DNA from 2 places in the Paenibacillus sp. IHB B 3084 genome. Region 1 is predicted to be linked to the other one. Evidence: riboswitches for the same ligand, from Rfam matches in the RefSeq annotation. Region 1 holds a riboswitch; the other holds the start of a gene.
The links. A riboswitch is a leader RNA that binds a small molecule or an ion and turns the genes downstream of it on or off. The one in region 1 is predicted to bind cobalamin.
Positions count from the first base shown of each region.

Region 2: it holds a riboswitch for cobalamin, as region 1 does, so the genes downstream of both, ASL14_RS13045 (ABC transporter substrate-binding protein) here and metE (5-methyltetrahydropteroyltriglutamate--homocysteine S-methyltransferase) in region 1, are expected to answer to the same signal.

Region 1 covers NZ_CP013203.1:3,019,480-3,027,696, reverse strand. The annotation lists gene ASL14_RS14215 (anaerobic ribonucleoside triphosphate reductase) at 1-1,869, shown strand, start outside; gene nrdG (anaerobic ribonucleoside-triphosphate reductase activating protein) at 1,866-2,363, shown strand; cobalamin riboswitch at 2,655-2,850, shown strand; gene metE (5-methyltetrahydropteroyltriglutamate--homocysteine S-methyltransferase) at 3,009-5,336, shown strand; gene ASL14_RS14200 (DUF6985 domain-containing protein) at 5,393-5,926, opposite strand; gene ASL14_RS14195 (PadR family transcriptional regulator) at 6,317-6,646, shown strand; gene ASL14_RS14190 (DUF1700 domain-containing protein) at 6,639-7,196, shown strand; gene ASL14_RS14185 (DUF4097 family beta strand repeat-containing protein) at 7,254-8,048, shown strand; gene ASL14_RS14180 (3-ketoacyl-ACP reductase) at 8,208-8,217, shown strand, end outside.
Region 2 covers NZ_CP013203.1:2,774,496-2,782,712, reverse strand. The annotation lists gene ASL14_RS13065 (ABC transporter ATP-binding protein) at 80-856, opposite strand; gene ASL14_RS28985 (ATP-binding cassette domain-containing protein) at 853-1,230, opposite strand; gene ASL14_RS28980 (ATP-binding cassette domain-containing protein) at 1,224-1,880, opposite strand; gene nikC (nickel transporter permease) at 1,877-2,692, opposite strand; gene nikB (nickel ABC transporter permease) at 2,708-3,637, opposite strand; gene ASL14_RS13045 (ABC transporter substrate-binding protein) at 3,653-5,236, opposite strand; cobalamin riboswitch at 5,444-5,647, opposite strand; gene ASL14_RS13040 (nucleobase:cation symporter-2 family protein) at 6,190-7,497, opposite strand; gene ASL14_RS13035 (xanthine phosphoribosyltransferase) at 7,491-8,108, opposite strand.

The sequences.
Region 1 (8,217 bases):
AATGCAAATTTGAATGGAGAATCGTTCAGCGGCAAAATGAGCAAGCTCGGTTCCGAGTATGCCAAGTGGTATGCACGCCTGCGTGTGCTTCCGCCTGAACTGACGGACGCGATTGACCGTGGATATGTATATGTTCACGATTTGGACCAATATGCGCTCGGGACTACGAACTGTATCTTTATTCCTTTTGGTCGCTTGTTGCAAGACGGTTTTAATACAGGCAACGGCTCTGTGCGCACACCGCAAACCATTATGTCTGCTATGGCACTGGTGGCAATCATATTCCAGTCTCAGCAAAACAGCCAATTTGGAGGCGTTTCTGCTAATAAAATAGATTGGGATCTCGCTCCATTCGTGGCCCGGTCTTTCCGGAAGCATCTGCGTAAGGGACTCCGCCTGTTCGGAGAAGAAATAGAGCCCGCTCTGCCTGATGAAGAATTACATATAGCCAACAGCCTATTACATGAGGTCTGCCCTCGTTCATACGCATTCGCACGTGAAGAAACGGAGACGGAGACCCGCCAGGCCGCTGAATCCCTTATTCATAACCTGAATACCATGAGCAGTCGGGCAGGCGGACAAATTCCGTTCACCTCACTGAATTACGGGATGTGTACTTCTGCTGAAGGGCGGCTTGTTACGCAATCATTGCTGGAGGCCACTATTCGTGGCTTGGGCAGCGGGGAAACTCCTATTTTTCCACAGCATATTTTCCAATGCAAAAAGGGAATCAACCAGGCAGAGGGCGACGTCAATTACGATTTGTTCTTGCGGGCGGTAGAATGCTCCAGCAGACGAATGTATCCCAATTTTGTCAATGTGGATGCTACCTTCAACCTGCCCTATTACCGCGCAGATGATCCGGATACCATTATTGCGACGATGGGCTGCCGCACCCGCACCATTGCTGACCGTTTCGGCAGAAACTGTCAGAGCGGCAAGGGTAATCTCTCATTCAATACGATTAATCTGGTGCGTCTTGGCATTGAATACGGCATTTGCACAGGCAAGCGCAAGGCACCTGACCGGGATGGCTTTGATACCAGACTGGAAGAGGTTTTGCGTATTGCCGTGGACGGACTGATCCATCGCTATCATATACAGACCAGCCAGCCGGCCAAGGCCTCAGACTTTATGATGCGCGAAGGGGTATGGGAAGGCGGAGAAAAGCTGGAGCCGGATGAACAGGTAGGTAGCGTACTCAAGCACGGTACGCTTTCCATCGGATTTATCGGGTTAGCTGAGTGCATGAAGGCACTGTACGGCAAACACCACGGGGAGGATGACGCTGTATACCGCGAGGCGCAGCGAATCATAGCTTCCATGCGTGTCTACTGCGATCGGATGAGTGAATTGCATAACCTGAACATTACGCTGTTCGCTACGCCTGCCGAGGGTCTATCCGGTAAATTCACGTTGCTGGATCAGCGGGATTTCGGTGTCATTCCCGGTGTGAATGATCGTGAATATTACACGAATTCTTTTCACATTCCTGTGTATTACACGCTTCCGGCTGCCCGTAAAATCAGCCTCGAAGCCCCATTTCATAACCTGTGCAACGCTGGCGCGATTTCGTACATTGAGCTGGATGGCAATGCGCGGAATAACCCGGAGGCGTTTCTTAAAATTGTACAATATGCGCTTCATCAAAACATTGGGTACTTCTCCATTAATCATCCCGTAGATCGCTGCCCGGAATGCGGCTACGAGGGCATTATCGGGACAAGCTGTCCCCATTGCGGTGCTGATGAGGAACATACGCATTTTCAGCGCTTGCGCCGGGTAACCGGATATCTGACAGGTGATTATACCGTCCGGTTCAACGCCGCAAAACAAGCCGAGGTACGTGACCGGGTGAAGCATCGGTGAATTTATGCGGCTACATTCCGGAATCTCTGAACGAAGGACACGGCCTGCGCACCGTTGTGTTCATTAGCGGTTGCCGCCATGCCTGCCCCGGCTGCTTCAATCCGGCATCCTGGAGCTTCCGTACAGGCGAACCGTTCACACCGGGGCGGCAGCAGGAGGTTATCCGTGACATCGCCGATAATCCATTGCTGGACGGGTTAACTCTTTGCGGAGGAGACCCCTTTTTCTCGGCAGCGGAATGCTCGCAGTTTGTGCGCGACTTCCGCGCAGCCTGCCCTGACCGAACCGTGTGGGCCTATACGGGCTTTGTCTACGAAGAACTACTTACGGATCAGGCCCGGCGGGAGTTGGCACTGCTGTGCGATGTGGTTGTGGATGGTCCCTTTGTAGAACAGCAAAAGGATCTGACCCTTCCCTTCCGAGGCAGCCGCAATCAGCGACTGGTTGATGTGAAGGCCAGCATTCTGGCAGGATCTATCGTTACATTAGCCTGAGGCGATGTTATACTCGCATGAGTTGTTATGCCTTAAGACGAGTCCTTTCCCTATGGGAGGACTTGTCTTTTTTTTGCGTGTAATTGACAAGGGCGATGCTTCAAGGTGCTTCAGATCGGGAACACGGGATAGCGTACTGATGAGCAGAACGCTTTTAATAAACTTGAATGTGCTTCCATGAACTTAATCGTTTCATTGCAGGTTCAAACGGAGTTTCTATTGCGCATCCCGCAAGTTTCACTTATGATGGTGAACAAGTATACGAGTGCATAATTATTCGTCATACCATAATCGCATAGCTTGGAGATAGGTGTCTGTTCTATTCAGTTCAGGCTTAAAAGGGAAGCCGGTGCAAGTCCGGCGCGGTCCCGCCACTGTAAACGGGGAATTTTCAGCTGTTGATACACCCACTGGTCCACAGACCGGGAAGGAGCGCTGAAAGTCATGATTCGTAAGTCAGGAGACCTGCCTATTTCAACAACATCGCAAGTACCTACGGGAGATAGGGAGGTGTTAAGAGCCGTCGCCGAATTTTTATTTTTAAATAACGGAGGCATTCTTTCCCCTATTCATTTTTACCCCGGGGAGGAATGTCTTTTTTTGTACGCAAAAATAAACTGGCTACCAGCCTGGAAGGAAAAGTACATGTCATTTACCGAATTGCCTGAATTGCCTGAATTGCCCGGCTTGATCAGCAGTAACCTGGGATATCCGCGTATCGGCGGGAACCGGGAATGGAAGAAAGCACTGGAACGCTTCTGGAAAGGCAGCATGGATGAAAGTGAACTGCATATCGAGATGAAACGATTGCGGTTGGAGCATCTGAGCAAGCAGCGTGACAAGGGAATTGATCGAATTCCAGTCGGAGACTTTTCCTATTACGATCACATGCTGGATACATCCGTGATGTTCGGTCTGGTGCCGGAACGGTTCAACTACCGTCTCGAGGGACCTGTTACCCTATCCGTCTATTTCGGGATAGCCCGTGGACAAAAGGGTGCCACCGCCAGTGAAATGACCAAATGGCTGAATACCAATTACCATTACATCGTACCGGAATTGGCGAATGCAACCCCGGTGTTCACGGAGAATAAGCCGTTGCAGGCTTATCGTGAAGCGAAACAGGAGTTGGGCATTGAGGGTAAACCCGTCATGATCGGTCCTTATTCGTTCGTTGCCCTGTCCAAAGGCTATGATCGTAAGGATTTGGCCGCCATTGTACGAAGCTTCCTGCCACTGTACGCCCGCGTCCTGTCTGAGCTGGCTGCGGAAGGCGTTCAGTGGGTGCAGGTGGATGAGCCTGTCCTGACCACCTCATTCCCGGCAGAGGATTTGGACATTATTCAGGAGGCTTATGAAGCTTTGGCCGAGGCTGCTCCATCCTTAAATATCGTGCTGCAAACCTACTTTGGCAGTCTGGATCATTATGAGCACCTGTCCACGCTCCCGGTACAGGGATTAGGTATGGATTTTGTACATGATGATGGCGAAAACCTTCAACATGTGCTCCGGCATGGCTTCCCCGCAGGCAAAACGCTGGCCGCTGGTGTTATTGACGGGCGCAATATATGGCGCTCCGATCTGAACGACGTAGCTGTGCTGCTTGGACAGCTGGCGAAACAGACAACCGCCGCCCAGCTCATCGTACAGCCATCATGCAGTCTGCTGCATGTGCCGGTCAGTCTGGAAGCAGAGCATAAGCTGGACCCAGACCTGGTGCAAGCGCTGGCCTTTGCCGATGAAAAGCTGGAAGAAATCGCAGCTTTGACCGCTGCGCTTGGCAAACGCGAACCCTCGGCACTTGCCAAACTTGAGCAGAGTGCGGACGCGGTAGCTCGCTTCAACAGCTCGGCGGCACGAGTACAGACCGCGGCCGATATGGCGGCTCTACTGGCGAAAGAGCCGCAGTCACGCAGCGTTCCCTTCGCTGGGCGTCGTGTGATTCAGCAGGACAAGCTGAAGCTGCCTCCACTGCCTACGACGACGATTGGCAGTTTCCCGCAAACGGCTGAGGTTCGCAAAGCCCGCCTGCACTATCGCAGAGGGGAATGGTCTGCCGAGCAGTACCGGACATTCATTCAGCAGCAAATCAAAGAATGGATTGATATTCAGGAGGACATTGGCATTGATGTGCTCGTACACGGGGAATTTGAGCGAACCGACATGGTTGAGTTTTTTGGCGAAAAGCTGAAAGGCTTTGCCTTTACACAAAACGGGTGGGTGCAGTCCTACGGCTCCCGTTGTGTCAAGCCACCGATTATATACGGAGACGTGTCGTTCGATCAACCGATGACCGTGGAAGAAACGGCCTTCGCCCAATCGTTGACCTCCAAGCCAGTCAAAGGGATGCTGACAGGTCCGGTAACGATTTTAAACTGGTCCTTCGAACGGAATGATATTCCTCGCAGTCAGGTCGCTTTACAGTTAGCACTGGCTCTGCGAGCTGAGGTAGAAGCACTGGAACAAGCGGGGATTGGTATGATTCAGGTGGATGAACCGGCGATCCGTGAAGGGCTTCCGCTGAAAAAGGAACAGCAGCAGGCCTATCTGGAGTGGGCGGTTCAAGCCTTCCTTGTGACCACTGCCACTGTCGAACCCGCCACCCAAATCCATACGCATATGTGCTATTCCGAATTTCAGGATATGATCCAATCCATCTCCGATATGGATGCCGACGTTATTTCTATTGAAACCTCGCGAAGCCACGGAGAACTGATTGTCAGCTTTGAGGATCAGGTGTATGACAAAGGCATTGGTCTGGGCGTATACGATATCCACAGTCCGCGCATTCCCGATGTATCGGAAATGCTGAGTATGATCCAGCGCGCCCTGCGCGTACTGCCTTCCGATTTATTTTGGGTCAATCCAGACTGCGGCCTGAAAACCCGCACCAAGGATGAATCTGTAGCTGCATTGCGGCAAATGGTGCTGGCCGCTCAAGCTGCCAGAGATTCGTTGACTGTATCCAGCTAATTTCTATACCTGTCCCCTTCCTGGCCCCTTTTATCCCTGCAAGCCGGAAGGGGATTCTATTCCAAATCATATAATGTATAAGCTCCTTGAATATGCTCGGGTTGTCCCTGCTTCAGATGCACACCCAAGCCATGCTCTCTATCCCATGAACAGCTAAAATTCAAGTACAGCTCATCCTCTTCTGATGAGTCAGGAACCAGTATAGACACGAGCTGTAGCCGTTCCAGTAATTGTGCCGAATCCTTCACGCAGGGCGCATATTCATCCGGATTTTCTCCCCACGAGATATAAGCGTTCCGGTACTTTTCTACTATACCTGCATAGTAATGATGTATCGCTTCCAGCACATGAGGGTGAATGTCGGACCCATGTGCCATATATTGCTCCCATGTCTTTTTTTGATCCTGCTTAGGCTCTCTTATGGCCTGCGCTTCTTCCTCAGAATCGGCGGACACCATAAACTCTATCTCCACCTCCGACTTCTGTCCGCAAAAATGGAGCTGCATCGCGCCCCGAAGCACGATTTCCTCCGATACATCCCAAGTCTCATCATCCTGATCCAGCTCCATATACCAGCGTTCCCAATTCATCCTTTGCCCCATCCTTTTCATAAGAAATGATCTTCAACTCTATGGATCCTTTTATTTTACAATTTAACATCCTAATGGATGAAATTAAAGCGGGCCCCTTTCCGTAAATCCCCCCAGGATTCGGCGTATTTCTAAATAAAACTACTTTTTTCAACAGCATTCGCTATCTCATTGACTCTAAAAGCAAAAGAAAACTCCTGAAATGAGCCCGTAGATTTATTTTTTAAAATTTTAGTACCTTGCATTAATCAGTACATGATGTTAAATTATACCTGACTACTGATTTATGATTAGTACCTGAACTAATTTATGCTCAAGCACACATTTCTCCCCCATACTCCAAACGGCACCTATGAAGCAACGATAACATCCAGGAAAGGAGCACCGCTCGTGAATGTAAACATCCAGTTCAAAAAAGGGGTGCTGGAACTGTGCGTTCTTGTTTTAATTGGGCGCAGGGACCGTTACGGCTACGAACTGGCTCAGGCCGTCTCACGTCATATCGAAGTAGCCGAAGGAGCTTTATATCCGCTGCTTCGCCGTCTGGTATCAGAGGGATACTGTACAACTTATTTACAGGAATCGACCGAGGGACCCCCGCGTAAATATTATCGACTGACTGATGCAGGCAGCAATTACACGAGAATACTTACACGGGAATGGAATGAATTTGTCCATCATGTCGCAAGCCTACTGGAGGAAGGAAATCCCGATGAATAAAAAACAGTTTCTTACAGAGGTGGAGCAACGTCTCTCGCCTCTCCCCGCAGAGGAACGTAATGAGCTGCTTGGTGATTTAAGTCAGCATTTTGACTATGGGTTGGTGAATGGAAAAAGTGAGGCCGAAATTGCCAGTGAACTGGGCAACCCCGAGGATATCGCTCGCGAAGCGCTGGATGATCCCAACGCAACCTGGAATACTTCCCCTTCTCCGCTTCGCCAGGGAAGCTTCGCACGCAATCTATTTACTTTCTTAGGGCTGCTGTTTCTCAATTTGCTAATCTCCATTCCTGTCTTAGCCTCTTTATGGGCGGTATGGGTTTCGTTGGCCGCAGCAGCGGTCAGCTTCATAGCGGCCCCGCTTCTCGCTGTCACAGATTATGCGCTGAACGGCAACTTTTATCCCGCTAAATTCTTTTTTGTTATCACGTTGACCGGGATTGGCCTATTACTGCTGCCTGGAGTACGCTACCTTCTGAACCTTCTGGTCAGAGGTACGGTTCAATACTGGAAATGGAATCAGACTACCTTGAGGGGAGCTAACGAGTAACATGAATAAAAATGGTTTATTGCAGCGGGTCTATGTATCATCATCGGTGTGGCCGGGATGGTGGCCTACGGTGCTTCATGGAATCAACAAGCGATGGGGGAAATAACAGCTATTGATAAAAAATGGACGTTCACACGTGGACAGCTACAGGATCTTAAAGTGAATAGCTCCAATGATGTCTCTATTGTGTTTACTCCCGGTTCCGGCGAGCAGGGCACGATACGCATGAGCGGAGAAGTTCAGACGCAAGTAGCCGACCAGATTCACAATGCCCGCATTGAGAACGGTAAGCTTTCCATTCAATCTGAGCCACCCCTTTCCCTGGCATTCTTCTCTATCTCTCCTGAGTTGAAACAAACGATCACAGTAGAAATGCCCGCTGGTGAAACCCTGAAAGGGCTACAGGCAGATGTACATTCGGGGAACGTAAAACTGCAGGATGCCTCCATTCAAAACACAAGCATCACAGCCACTTCAGGCAATGCCGAGATTTCAAACCTCCAAGGTATCCGCTTGGTCGCCAAGTTAACATCCGGCAATTTTACGGCTAGTCAGATTACAGCAGATATGGAATTGCGCCTCACTTCAGGGGATGCCAAAATTCGCGATTATAGCGGCAATGGTCAAGTTTCCCTGACCTCCGGTAGTACGAATATCACACAACGTACCACAGCTAACTTGAAAGTCGATTCAGACTTCGGTGATGTAAGGATTAAGCAGGCTCCTGATTTTAAAGGTATTTATAATGTCCGCTCCGACTCAGGAAGTATAGATACTCCCGAATCCGTTCCCGGCAGTGTGAACGTTATAAAGGTCAAAACGACTTCAGGCGATATTCATATTTCCAAATAGGCCATCATGACCATTGTCAGAAGCCTTCCACTCCAGGTCGCAACAAAGCGAAATAAGCGACCTGGAGTGGAAGTTTGGTTCAGGGAAATGAAAACAGTATAATATATACCATGTGCCCAAATGCACAACTATGATATGTAGCTATAAGGAGGAGACTGGATGGAACTTA
Region 2 (8,217 bases), 240 kb from region 1:
TCACATCCTATTTTGTCAACAATATTCGGCAAAGGAAGCCTATATTTATTTTAAATTTGTAGAATATGAAAGACATGGATCATTCCGCCAACGTCTGAAACAGAGTACGCGTGTACTCATGCTGTAACAAGTCTTCATCCCATTCCTTGAGTACTTCCACGATCTCCCCTTGAACCATGACGGCAATCCGATCACAAAACTGACGCGTGGATTGAAGATCATGGGTGATAAAAAGATAGGATAGCTGGCGCTCCACCTGCGCTCTCTTGAGCATGTCCAGCACAGAAGATTGCGTTGTCGTATCCAGATTGGCGACCGATTCGTCGAACAAGATGATATCCGGTTCCACTGCCAGTGCTCTGGCAATACACACCCGCTGCTTTTGCCCGCCGCTTAGCTGCGATGGGTATTTCTCCAGACAGTCCGCAGTCAGCCCCACCGATTCCAGCAAGGATAGGCAAATATTCAGTGCTTGCGCTTTTCGTTCAGGAAAATAGTTGCAGATCGGCTCCTCCAAAATATCTCGGATCGTCATGCGGGGATGCAGCGAGGAAGACGAGTCCTGCGCGACCAGCTGGATTCGTTTGTACAGATGGATATCCTTTATCCTCCCGATGTGAATCGGCTGGTCATCCAGCCAAATCTCACCCGAAGTCAGCGGTTCCAGTCTCAGAATACATTTTGCCAGCGTACTCTTGCCGCTTCCGCTTTCACCGACCAATCCCAGACACTCTCCACGTTGCAGTTCCAGACTCACCTGCTTCACAGCCTGTTCGGTATCCTGCGTTTTGGACCAGCCCTTTCTCCGTTTGCGGACAGGATAGGCTTTGGTCACTTGCTTTAATTCCAGTATCATTCGCGTATCCTTCCTTCCGGGCTCATCTCCAGCACACGATCCGCCACACGGCTCACACCCTGACGATCATGAGAAATTAGCAAAATGGTGAGATCGAAGTCCTCTCTCAACTGTTGAAACAATGCCAGAACCTTATCCCGGTTGATAACATCCAGCGCCGTGGTAGGCTCGTCGGCAATAAAAAGGCGCGGACCGGAGCTTAGCATCGCAGCCAGCAGTACCCTTTGACACATCCCTCCGCTTAATTCAAAAGGGTATGAGGACAAAATATGCTCGGGGTCTGCAAACCCGACCTTCCTCAATAAAGAGCACAGATAAGCCTCCTGCGCTTGAGTAACGCGGCCTCTGGCCATCTGTGCAATCCAGCTCAGCATTTGCCGCACCTGGGGCAACAAGCCCTGAGGGGGGCTTGCTGCGGTGCAGCAAGGGAGGGAGCGGCATCCGCATGCCCCTTCTGGTCGGGTGGCATCCAGCGCCGCCCGTGCAGTCTGAGCGTGTCCGTCAGTTGTGTGCGGACGGTACGGATTGGATTCAACCCGCTCAGCGATTGTTGAATGAGCAGGGCAATGTCCTCGCGACGCAGCCTTTGCCAGCGCCGTTCATCGAACGGGACGATATCCTCCCCGTTGTAGTGTATATGCCCCTGCGTAACGCCGATTCCCGGCTCCAGCATGCCCGCGATCGCATGCGCGATCAGACTCTTGCCGCATCCGCTCGGCCCGGTTAGAGCCACAATTTCCCCCGGATATACGGAAAAGCTGACATTTCGGAGCAGCGGTTGATTACCGCTTATCGGCATTATTTTCCCATTCGCGCCCGGTTTTCTACCCGCGCCCACACCTGTTGCTGCGCCAATATGTGTACAAGATCTTGCCCCTATCCCTGTTCCCTCGCCTGCTTCTGCACTAGTTTCTGTCCTAACGGATGTTCCTGTGCCTATGCGGCATATCTCCAGATGTTCCACGTGCAACAGTGGCTTGCGCCCTGCCATATCCCATTTCATATGCCCTGTCCCATCCTTCATTTCGCCGCCCCCTTTTCCGAAAAACGGTCTCCGAGAAGCTGGCACGCAAGCACAAACAGCATAATCGCCAAACCCGGAAAAATCATGACATGCGGTGCCACCTGAAAATACGACGTCGCATCATGCAGCATCACACCCCACTCCGGCTTAGGCGGCTGTACACCCAGCCCAAGAAAGGAAAGTCCGGCAACCATAAGCACGACTCGTCCAATGTCCCAGACCGCGTACACAAGCAGCTGTGGCAGTACCTGCGGCAACACATAACGTCTCAGCACGCGCACATGTGAATTACCGGATAAACGGGCATATCGGACATAGTCCTCCTGACAGGCTTTTTGAACAAGGGTGCGAATATACCGAACATATCCCGCCCACCGTACCGCAATAATCGCTAAGGTCATGTTTACAAAGCCCGGACCCAAGATACCCACAATCGCCACCGTCAAAATGATATCGGGAAAAGCCAGCACGCCATCAATGGCGCGCATGACTAACTGGTCCACACGCCCGCGTACATAGCCAATGAGCAAGCCTATCGGCAAACTGATACACAAGGTGGTCACTGTAATCGCACAAGCAATCAGTACGCTGGTCCGAATCCCGTAAATCAGGCGCGACAGCACATCTCGCCCCAAATGGTCTGTACCCAAAGGATATTCCCGGCTGGGCGGCTCCAAGCGCTTCAGGAGATCGACATTGAGAGGATCATGAGGGGCAACCCATGGAGCAAGTAGCCCGAGCAATACGATCAGGCCCAGCATTACGCCTCCCGTCAGCAAGCTCCCTTTGAAGGACAGCCGCATGTTTTTCATTTTCAACTTCCTCCCCTAACGCAAACGCAACCTCGGATCTACAGCCGCTTGAACCACATCCACCAAACACTGAACACCTACGATTAAAAATGCAGCAAAAATGACATACCCCTGGATCACCGGATAATCCCGCTGCGTAATCGCATCTATAAAATACTTGCCCAAACCCGGCCATGAAAAAATCGTCTCTACAATGACATTACCCGCCAGCATAAATGACAAATTTGTGCCTAACAGCGTAATGATCGGCAAAATCGCATGCCTGAATATCTCAAAAAACAGAATATGCTTGCGGGAAAAGCCTCGGGCCTTCGCCGCCTTCACAAAATTCCGGTCACCCAGCTCCAGCATTTGGGCACGCAGCACACGGGCTTGCACAGCCCCCAAACCTGCCCCAAGGGTCAGCGCTGGCAGTACCAAATGAGTCCAATCCTCACGACCCATGGACGGGAGCCAGCCCAAACAGACGGAGAACAGGTAAATCAGCAGAAAGCCAAGCCAAAAAGAGGGAATGGACGATCCCAGCAGTGCAAACAGCCTTCCCAGACGATCGAGCCAACCACTGGATTTTACTGAGGCGGCCAGTCCCATTCCAAGAGTCAGGACCGTCATGACGGCAAAGCCCGCCGAAGCCAGCTCCACAGTAGCGGGCAGTCTGTTCCACAGTTCGGTTAGCACCGACTCCTTGGATACATAGGAGGTGCCCCAGTGCCCTGTGAACACATCCCGCAGCCAGTTCACATACTGAATATGCAGCGGCTCGCTCAAGCCCAGCTCCTTACGCAGCGCCGTCAACGCCTCCTCAGAGGCAGGCACATTATGCGCGGTGAGCAGAATGGTAGCAGGGTCGCCGGGAGCCAGCCTCATCAGCACAAACGTCAGCGTGGATACAACAAACACAATGATGACCAGTTGCGCCACACGTTCCAGAATAAAACGAATCATAGGGTATGCAGCCCGTTATTCCGCAATATCGGATTGCGCCGTAATGTAGTAATACTCAATCGGATGCGGCGTGAAGCCCTTCACCCCTTTTTTCGCCCCAAATACATTGTCCGGATGAACAATGAACGACTGCGGCAAATCCGTATTAATGATATCCAGCGCTTGCAGTGTCACAGCATTACGTTGCGCTGTATCCTTCGCCAGCTTCAAGCTGCCAAGAAGGTTCTCCAGCGGTTTGGAACTATAACGGCTTACATTGGCTTCGCTTTTAGAGGAATAAAACATGTCCATAAAATATTGCGGCTCCCCCGTATGGGCAGTCAGCATGCTGTACATGGCAAAATCCCAATCGTTTTTGGTCAGTGCCTCGTCGATATTTTCCACCTTGCGAATCTTCACCTGGATGCCCTCCTTCAGCAGTTGGCTCTGAATCACCTCAGCCATCACCGAAAGCTCTGGACGTTGAGGAAAGGTCAGCAACGTAACTTCGAACGGCTTGCCTTGCTTGGTCCATGTGCCTTGGGCATCCTTCTTCCAGCCATCCTTCGTCAATAGCTGCTCGGGCGTTCCGTCCAGCGCTTTACGCTCGACCTTACCGAAGGGGAGAATGCTCGGGAATGGGCTGCTTGCCTCCGTACCATAGCCTCTCATGATCGCACTCACAATGGATGCACGTGGTATCAAGCTGTCCACTACTTTGCGGTTCGCGGCATCCTTGAACAGAGACGACTCCATGTTATACACGATCATATGGGTGCGCAAAGAGGGAGCCGACAGCACTTGCAGCTTATCGTTCTTTTTCAATACCTCCGCGTTATCCACCGGAATATCGGTCGCTACATCTACTTCGCCGGATTGCAGCGCCAGCAGGCGCGAATTGCCGTCCGTAATGAACTTCATCGTTGCTTCAGCCAGCCGGGCCTTCTCGCCCCAATATCCGTCATAACGCTCTACGACCAAGGATTGATCCTTGTTGAACGCTTTAATTTTAAAAGCACCTGTCATCGCAGGGTAGCTCTGCTCATCCTTTATGGACGCTACATCCAGCACAATCGTCGACGGATCAGCCAGATTGGACACCAGCGCCGCATTCGGCTGGTTTGTCGTAATTTTCAACGCCAGCGGCCCGGTTACGTCAATTGACTTTACATCTAGCAAATCCTTCGCCAGATGGCTTTTCATAATGGAGCGCAGCAGGGAAGTTTTTACACTTTCCGCGTCCATACTCTTTCCGTTATGAAAAGTGACCTTATCCTGCAAGCTGAACGTCCAGACTGTGGGGCTATCCTGCTTCCATTCCTTGGCCAGCCAAGCCTCAGGCTCCAGCTTTTCATTCAAACGGACAAGTGTCTCGCCTGCGCCAGAACGCATAACATCCCAGCTATTATCGCCATGCGGGTCAACGCCTGACGGCTTCCACGTATACGCCATCACCAGCTTTTTGTCCGTTGTGGACTGTTGTGCGGATGTGTTTTCGCCCTTGTCGGAGCTGTCCGCCGTCTTATTAGTTGTGGAGCATCCCGCAAGAGCCATAACTGCCAGTAGCAGCATCACCCCTGTGCATATGGACCATGAACGCTTTTTACGATTGCTTATCATCTTATTTATCCCCCTCTATCTTGTCATTCACAAATACCTAACGCAAAAAAAAGCATCCCCGACCGCCTGATCAGCAGTCAGAAATGCTTTCATTATAAAATGCCAAAGCTCACCTCAAAGCACCTCTAATCATAGAAGGGATCGGATCGGTTTCAGACATTCCGTAAGCAGCACGCCCAACCACCTCCCCAGCATCCCGTGGGTCTGACAGTGATGTTAAAACAGGCAGGTCTCCTGACTTCAGGCGTATCTTTCAGGCCTTCCCGGTTCTTCACAGTTCCAGTGGCTATTCCGAAAGCTACAGCAATTCCCTGCTGATGCCTGTATACAGTGGCGGGTCCGTGTCGGAATCTACCGAACTTCCCTTTTAAGTGAGCACGTACAACAGCCATCTACATGATCTCAACGAAACCCTGTAGATAGAAAGTCCGGCTCACACCTGTTTTCTTCCTTTATTCTTTTTCATTACGATTTAGGACTATCTTATTTTGTTGTTACAGGCTTGTCAACAAATGTCGCATAATAATTTAAATTTGAACGATACGGCGAGAATCAAGGCTATGACTTTGCGTTGCATGCACGCAATGGACGTGATAAAATTAGGTATAGAGATACCCATCGTGTCCGTATACTAAAAAGAGTCTTCGCCGCTACCAACGGCAAAGACTCTTAGGACTTGAAAGGCTGTGGATCACCACCACGGCGCGCTGCATAACTGAATGTTAATGCAAACGAAACCCACCGTTAGGGGCCAACCTAATTACGCGGTGGGTTTTCGCTTGTTCCGAAACTTCCGTACCACGCCTCTGCCTACCACTCTAGCAAATTCTTCTAATAGAATCTCAAATTCCCTTCTTCATACAGAAAGAGGGCTTTATCAATAACTCTATGCCAAAAAGCCGGAAAAAGAGGCTTACGACCTCTCTCCGGCTGTCTTTATCTAATCCTAATTATCAAACCTTCTGCGGAACCTCCGACACTGTCACACCTTTGACCGATTCGGCTTGTTTTTTCGTTAAAACGATGTTCAAGACAATCGCCGTGATCGAGCCGGATACGATGCCGTTTTGCAGCAGCATTTTGGCAAAGCTCGGCAGTTGGTCGAACATTTGGGGCAGCACGGCAGAGCCGAGGCCCACCGCAATGCTACATGCCGCGATCAGCAGATTGCTTTCCTTCCGCAAGTCCACTTCTGACAAAATAGACATGCCCGACGCAGCAACCGAACCGAACATAACGATCATCGCCCCGCCCAGCACAGCATTAGGAATCACTGTCGTTAAGGCAGCCAGCTTGGGCAACAGACCAAGAACAACCATAATACCACCCGCAGCAAAAATAACGTTCCGCGACTTGACGCGTGTCAGCGAAATCAGACCTACATTTTGCGAGAAAGCCGTGTAAGGAAACGCATTAAAAATACCACCAAGCATAATCGCAAGTCCTTCGGAACGCAGACCATTGACGATTTGCTTCTGCTCTACCTTTTGATCAATCGCCTTGCCTACTGCCAAATAAACGCCCGTAGACTCGACCATGCTGACAATGTTAACGATAATCATCGTACATACTGCCATAATGCTAAACTCAGGCTTACCAAAATAAAACGGCTGCGCAACACTCACCCAAGACGCTTGCGCCACTGGAGCAAAATGTACCATTCCCATCGCATAAGCAACCACCGTACCCGCAAACAGACCGATGAGCACGGAAATCGAGCGCAAAAAGCCTTTTGCCAACCGATTCACAAGCAAAATAACCAGCAAAGTAACTAACGCCAGCAACAAATTACGCGGCTGTCCAAAATCCGCGCTACCCTGACCCCCTGCTACGTTATTCATCGCCACCGGAATGAGGGACAGGCCGATAATCGTAACAACCGAACCCGTAACCACCGTCGGGAAAAAGCGTAGCAGCTTGCCATACAACGGTGCCGCGAGCACCACGAATATACCTGATAAAATAATGGCTCCGTACGCGGTTGCCAAATTCGAGGTCGACGCAATCGCGATAATCGGACCCACCGCCGTAAACGTACAGCCCAGGATGACAGGCAATCTACTGCCGAAAAACCGCGTGCCCATAATCTGTAATAACGTAGCAATCCCGCAAGTGAACAAATCGGCAGCCACCAGATAGGCCATCTGGGCTGGCGTCAGGTGCAATGCTCCCCCTACAATGAGAGGTACGGCAATCGCTCCAGCGTACATCGCCATCACATGCTGGAAGCCCAGCGCGAATAACTTTTGTTTGCTTAACATCCCACATTCTCCTTAACGGAAGGAATTACCGCACCCGCTTCTTCTATAAAATGAACCTCGCCCGGTGCCATGGATGCGATACGTGCAAGAGAGCGTACGGCGATGCCTCTTTGTTCCAGCAGTCCACGGCCTTCCTGAAAGCTCTTTTCGATCACGCAGCCAACCCCGGCCAGCTCCGCTCCTGCTTCCTTCACAATATCTGTAAGTCCGACCAATGCTGCACCGGTCGCCAGAAAGTCATCCACGATCAGCACATGGTCGCTGGCATCGAGATATTTTTGGGAAATACTTACCTGATAGGTTTCCTGCCGTGTAAACGAGTGAACCTCAGCGAAGTATACCTGCTCGTTCAGCGTGATTGCCTTCTTTTTCTTCGCGTAGATGAACGGAACACCCAATGCAATGGCTGTAGCCATGGCAAACTGAATACCACTTGCTTCAATCGTAAGCACCTTCGTAATGGGAGCACCGCCAAAAAGACGTGCGAACTCCTTACCAATCTCCAGCGCCAATGCTGTATCTACCTGATGATTCAAAAATGAATCTACCTTTAATACCGTGTCGGATAAAATCTGTCCCTCTTGACGAATACGTTCCTCCAAAACTTTCATGATGCGGGTATCGCTCCTTCTTTACTTTAAAATAGAATAAACCTGCCAAAACCAAAAAAGGACAGGCTCCCTTGAGTTGTTTCTCAAGTGAAGCCTGTCCCTGGGGTTG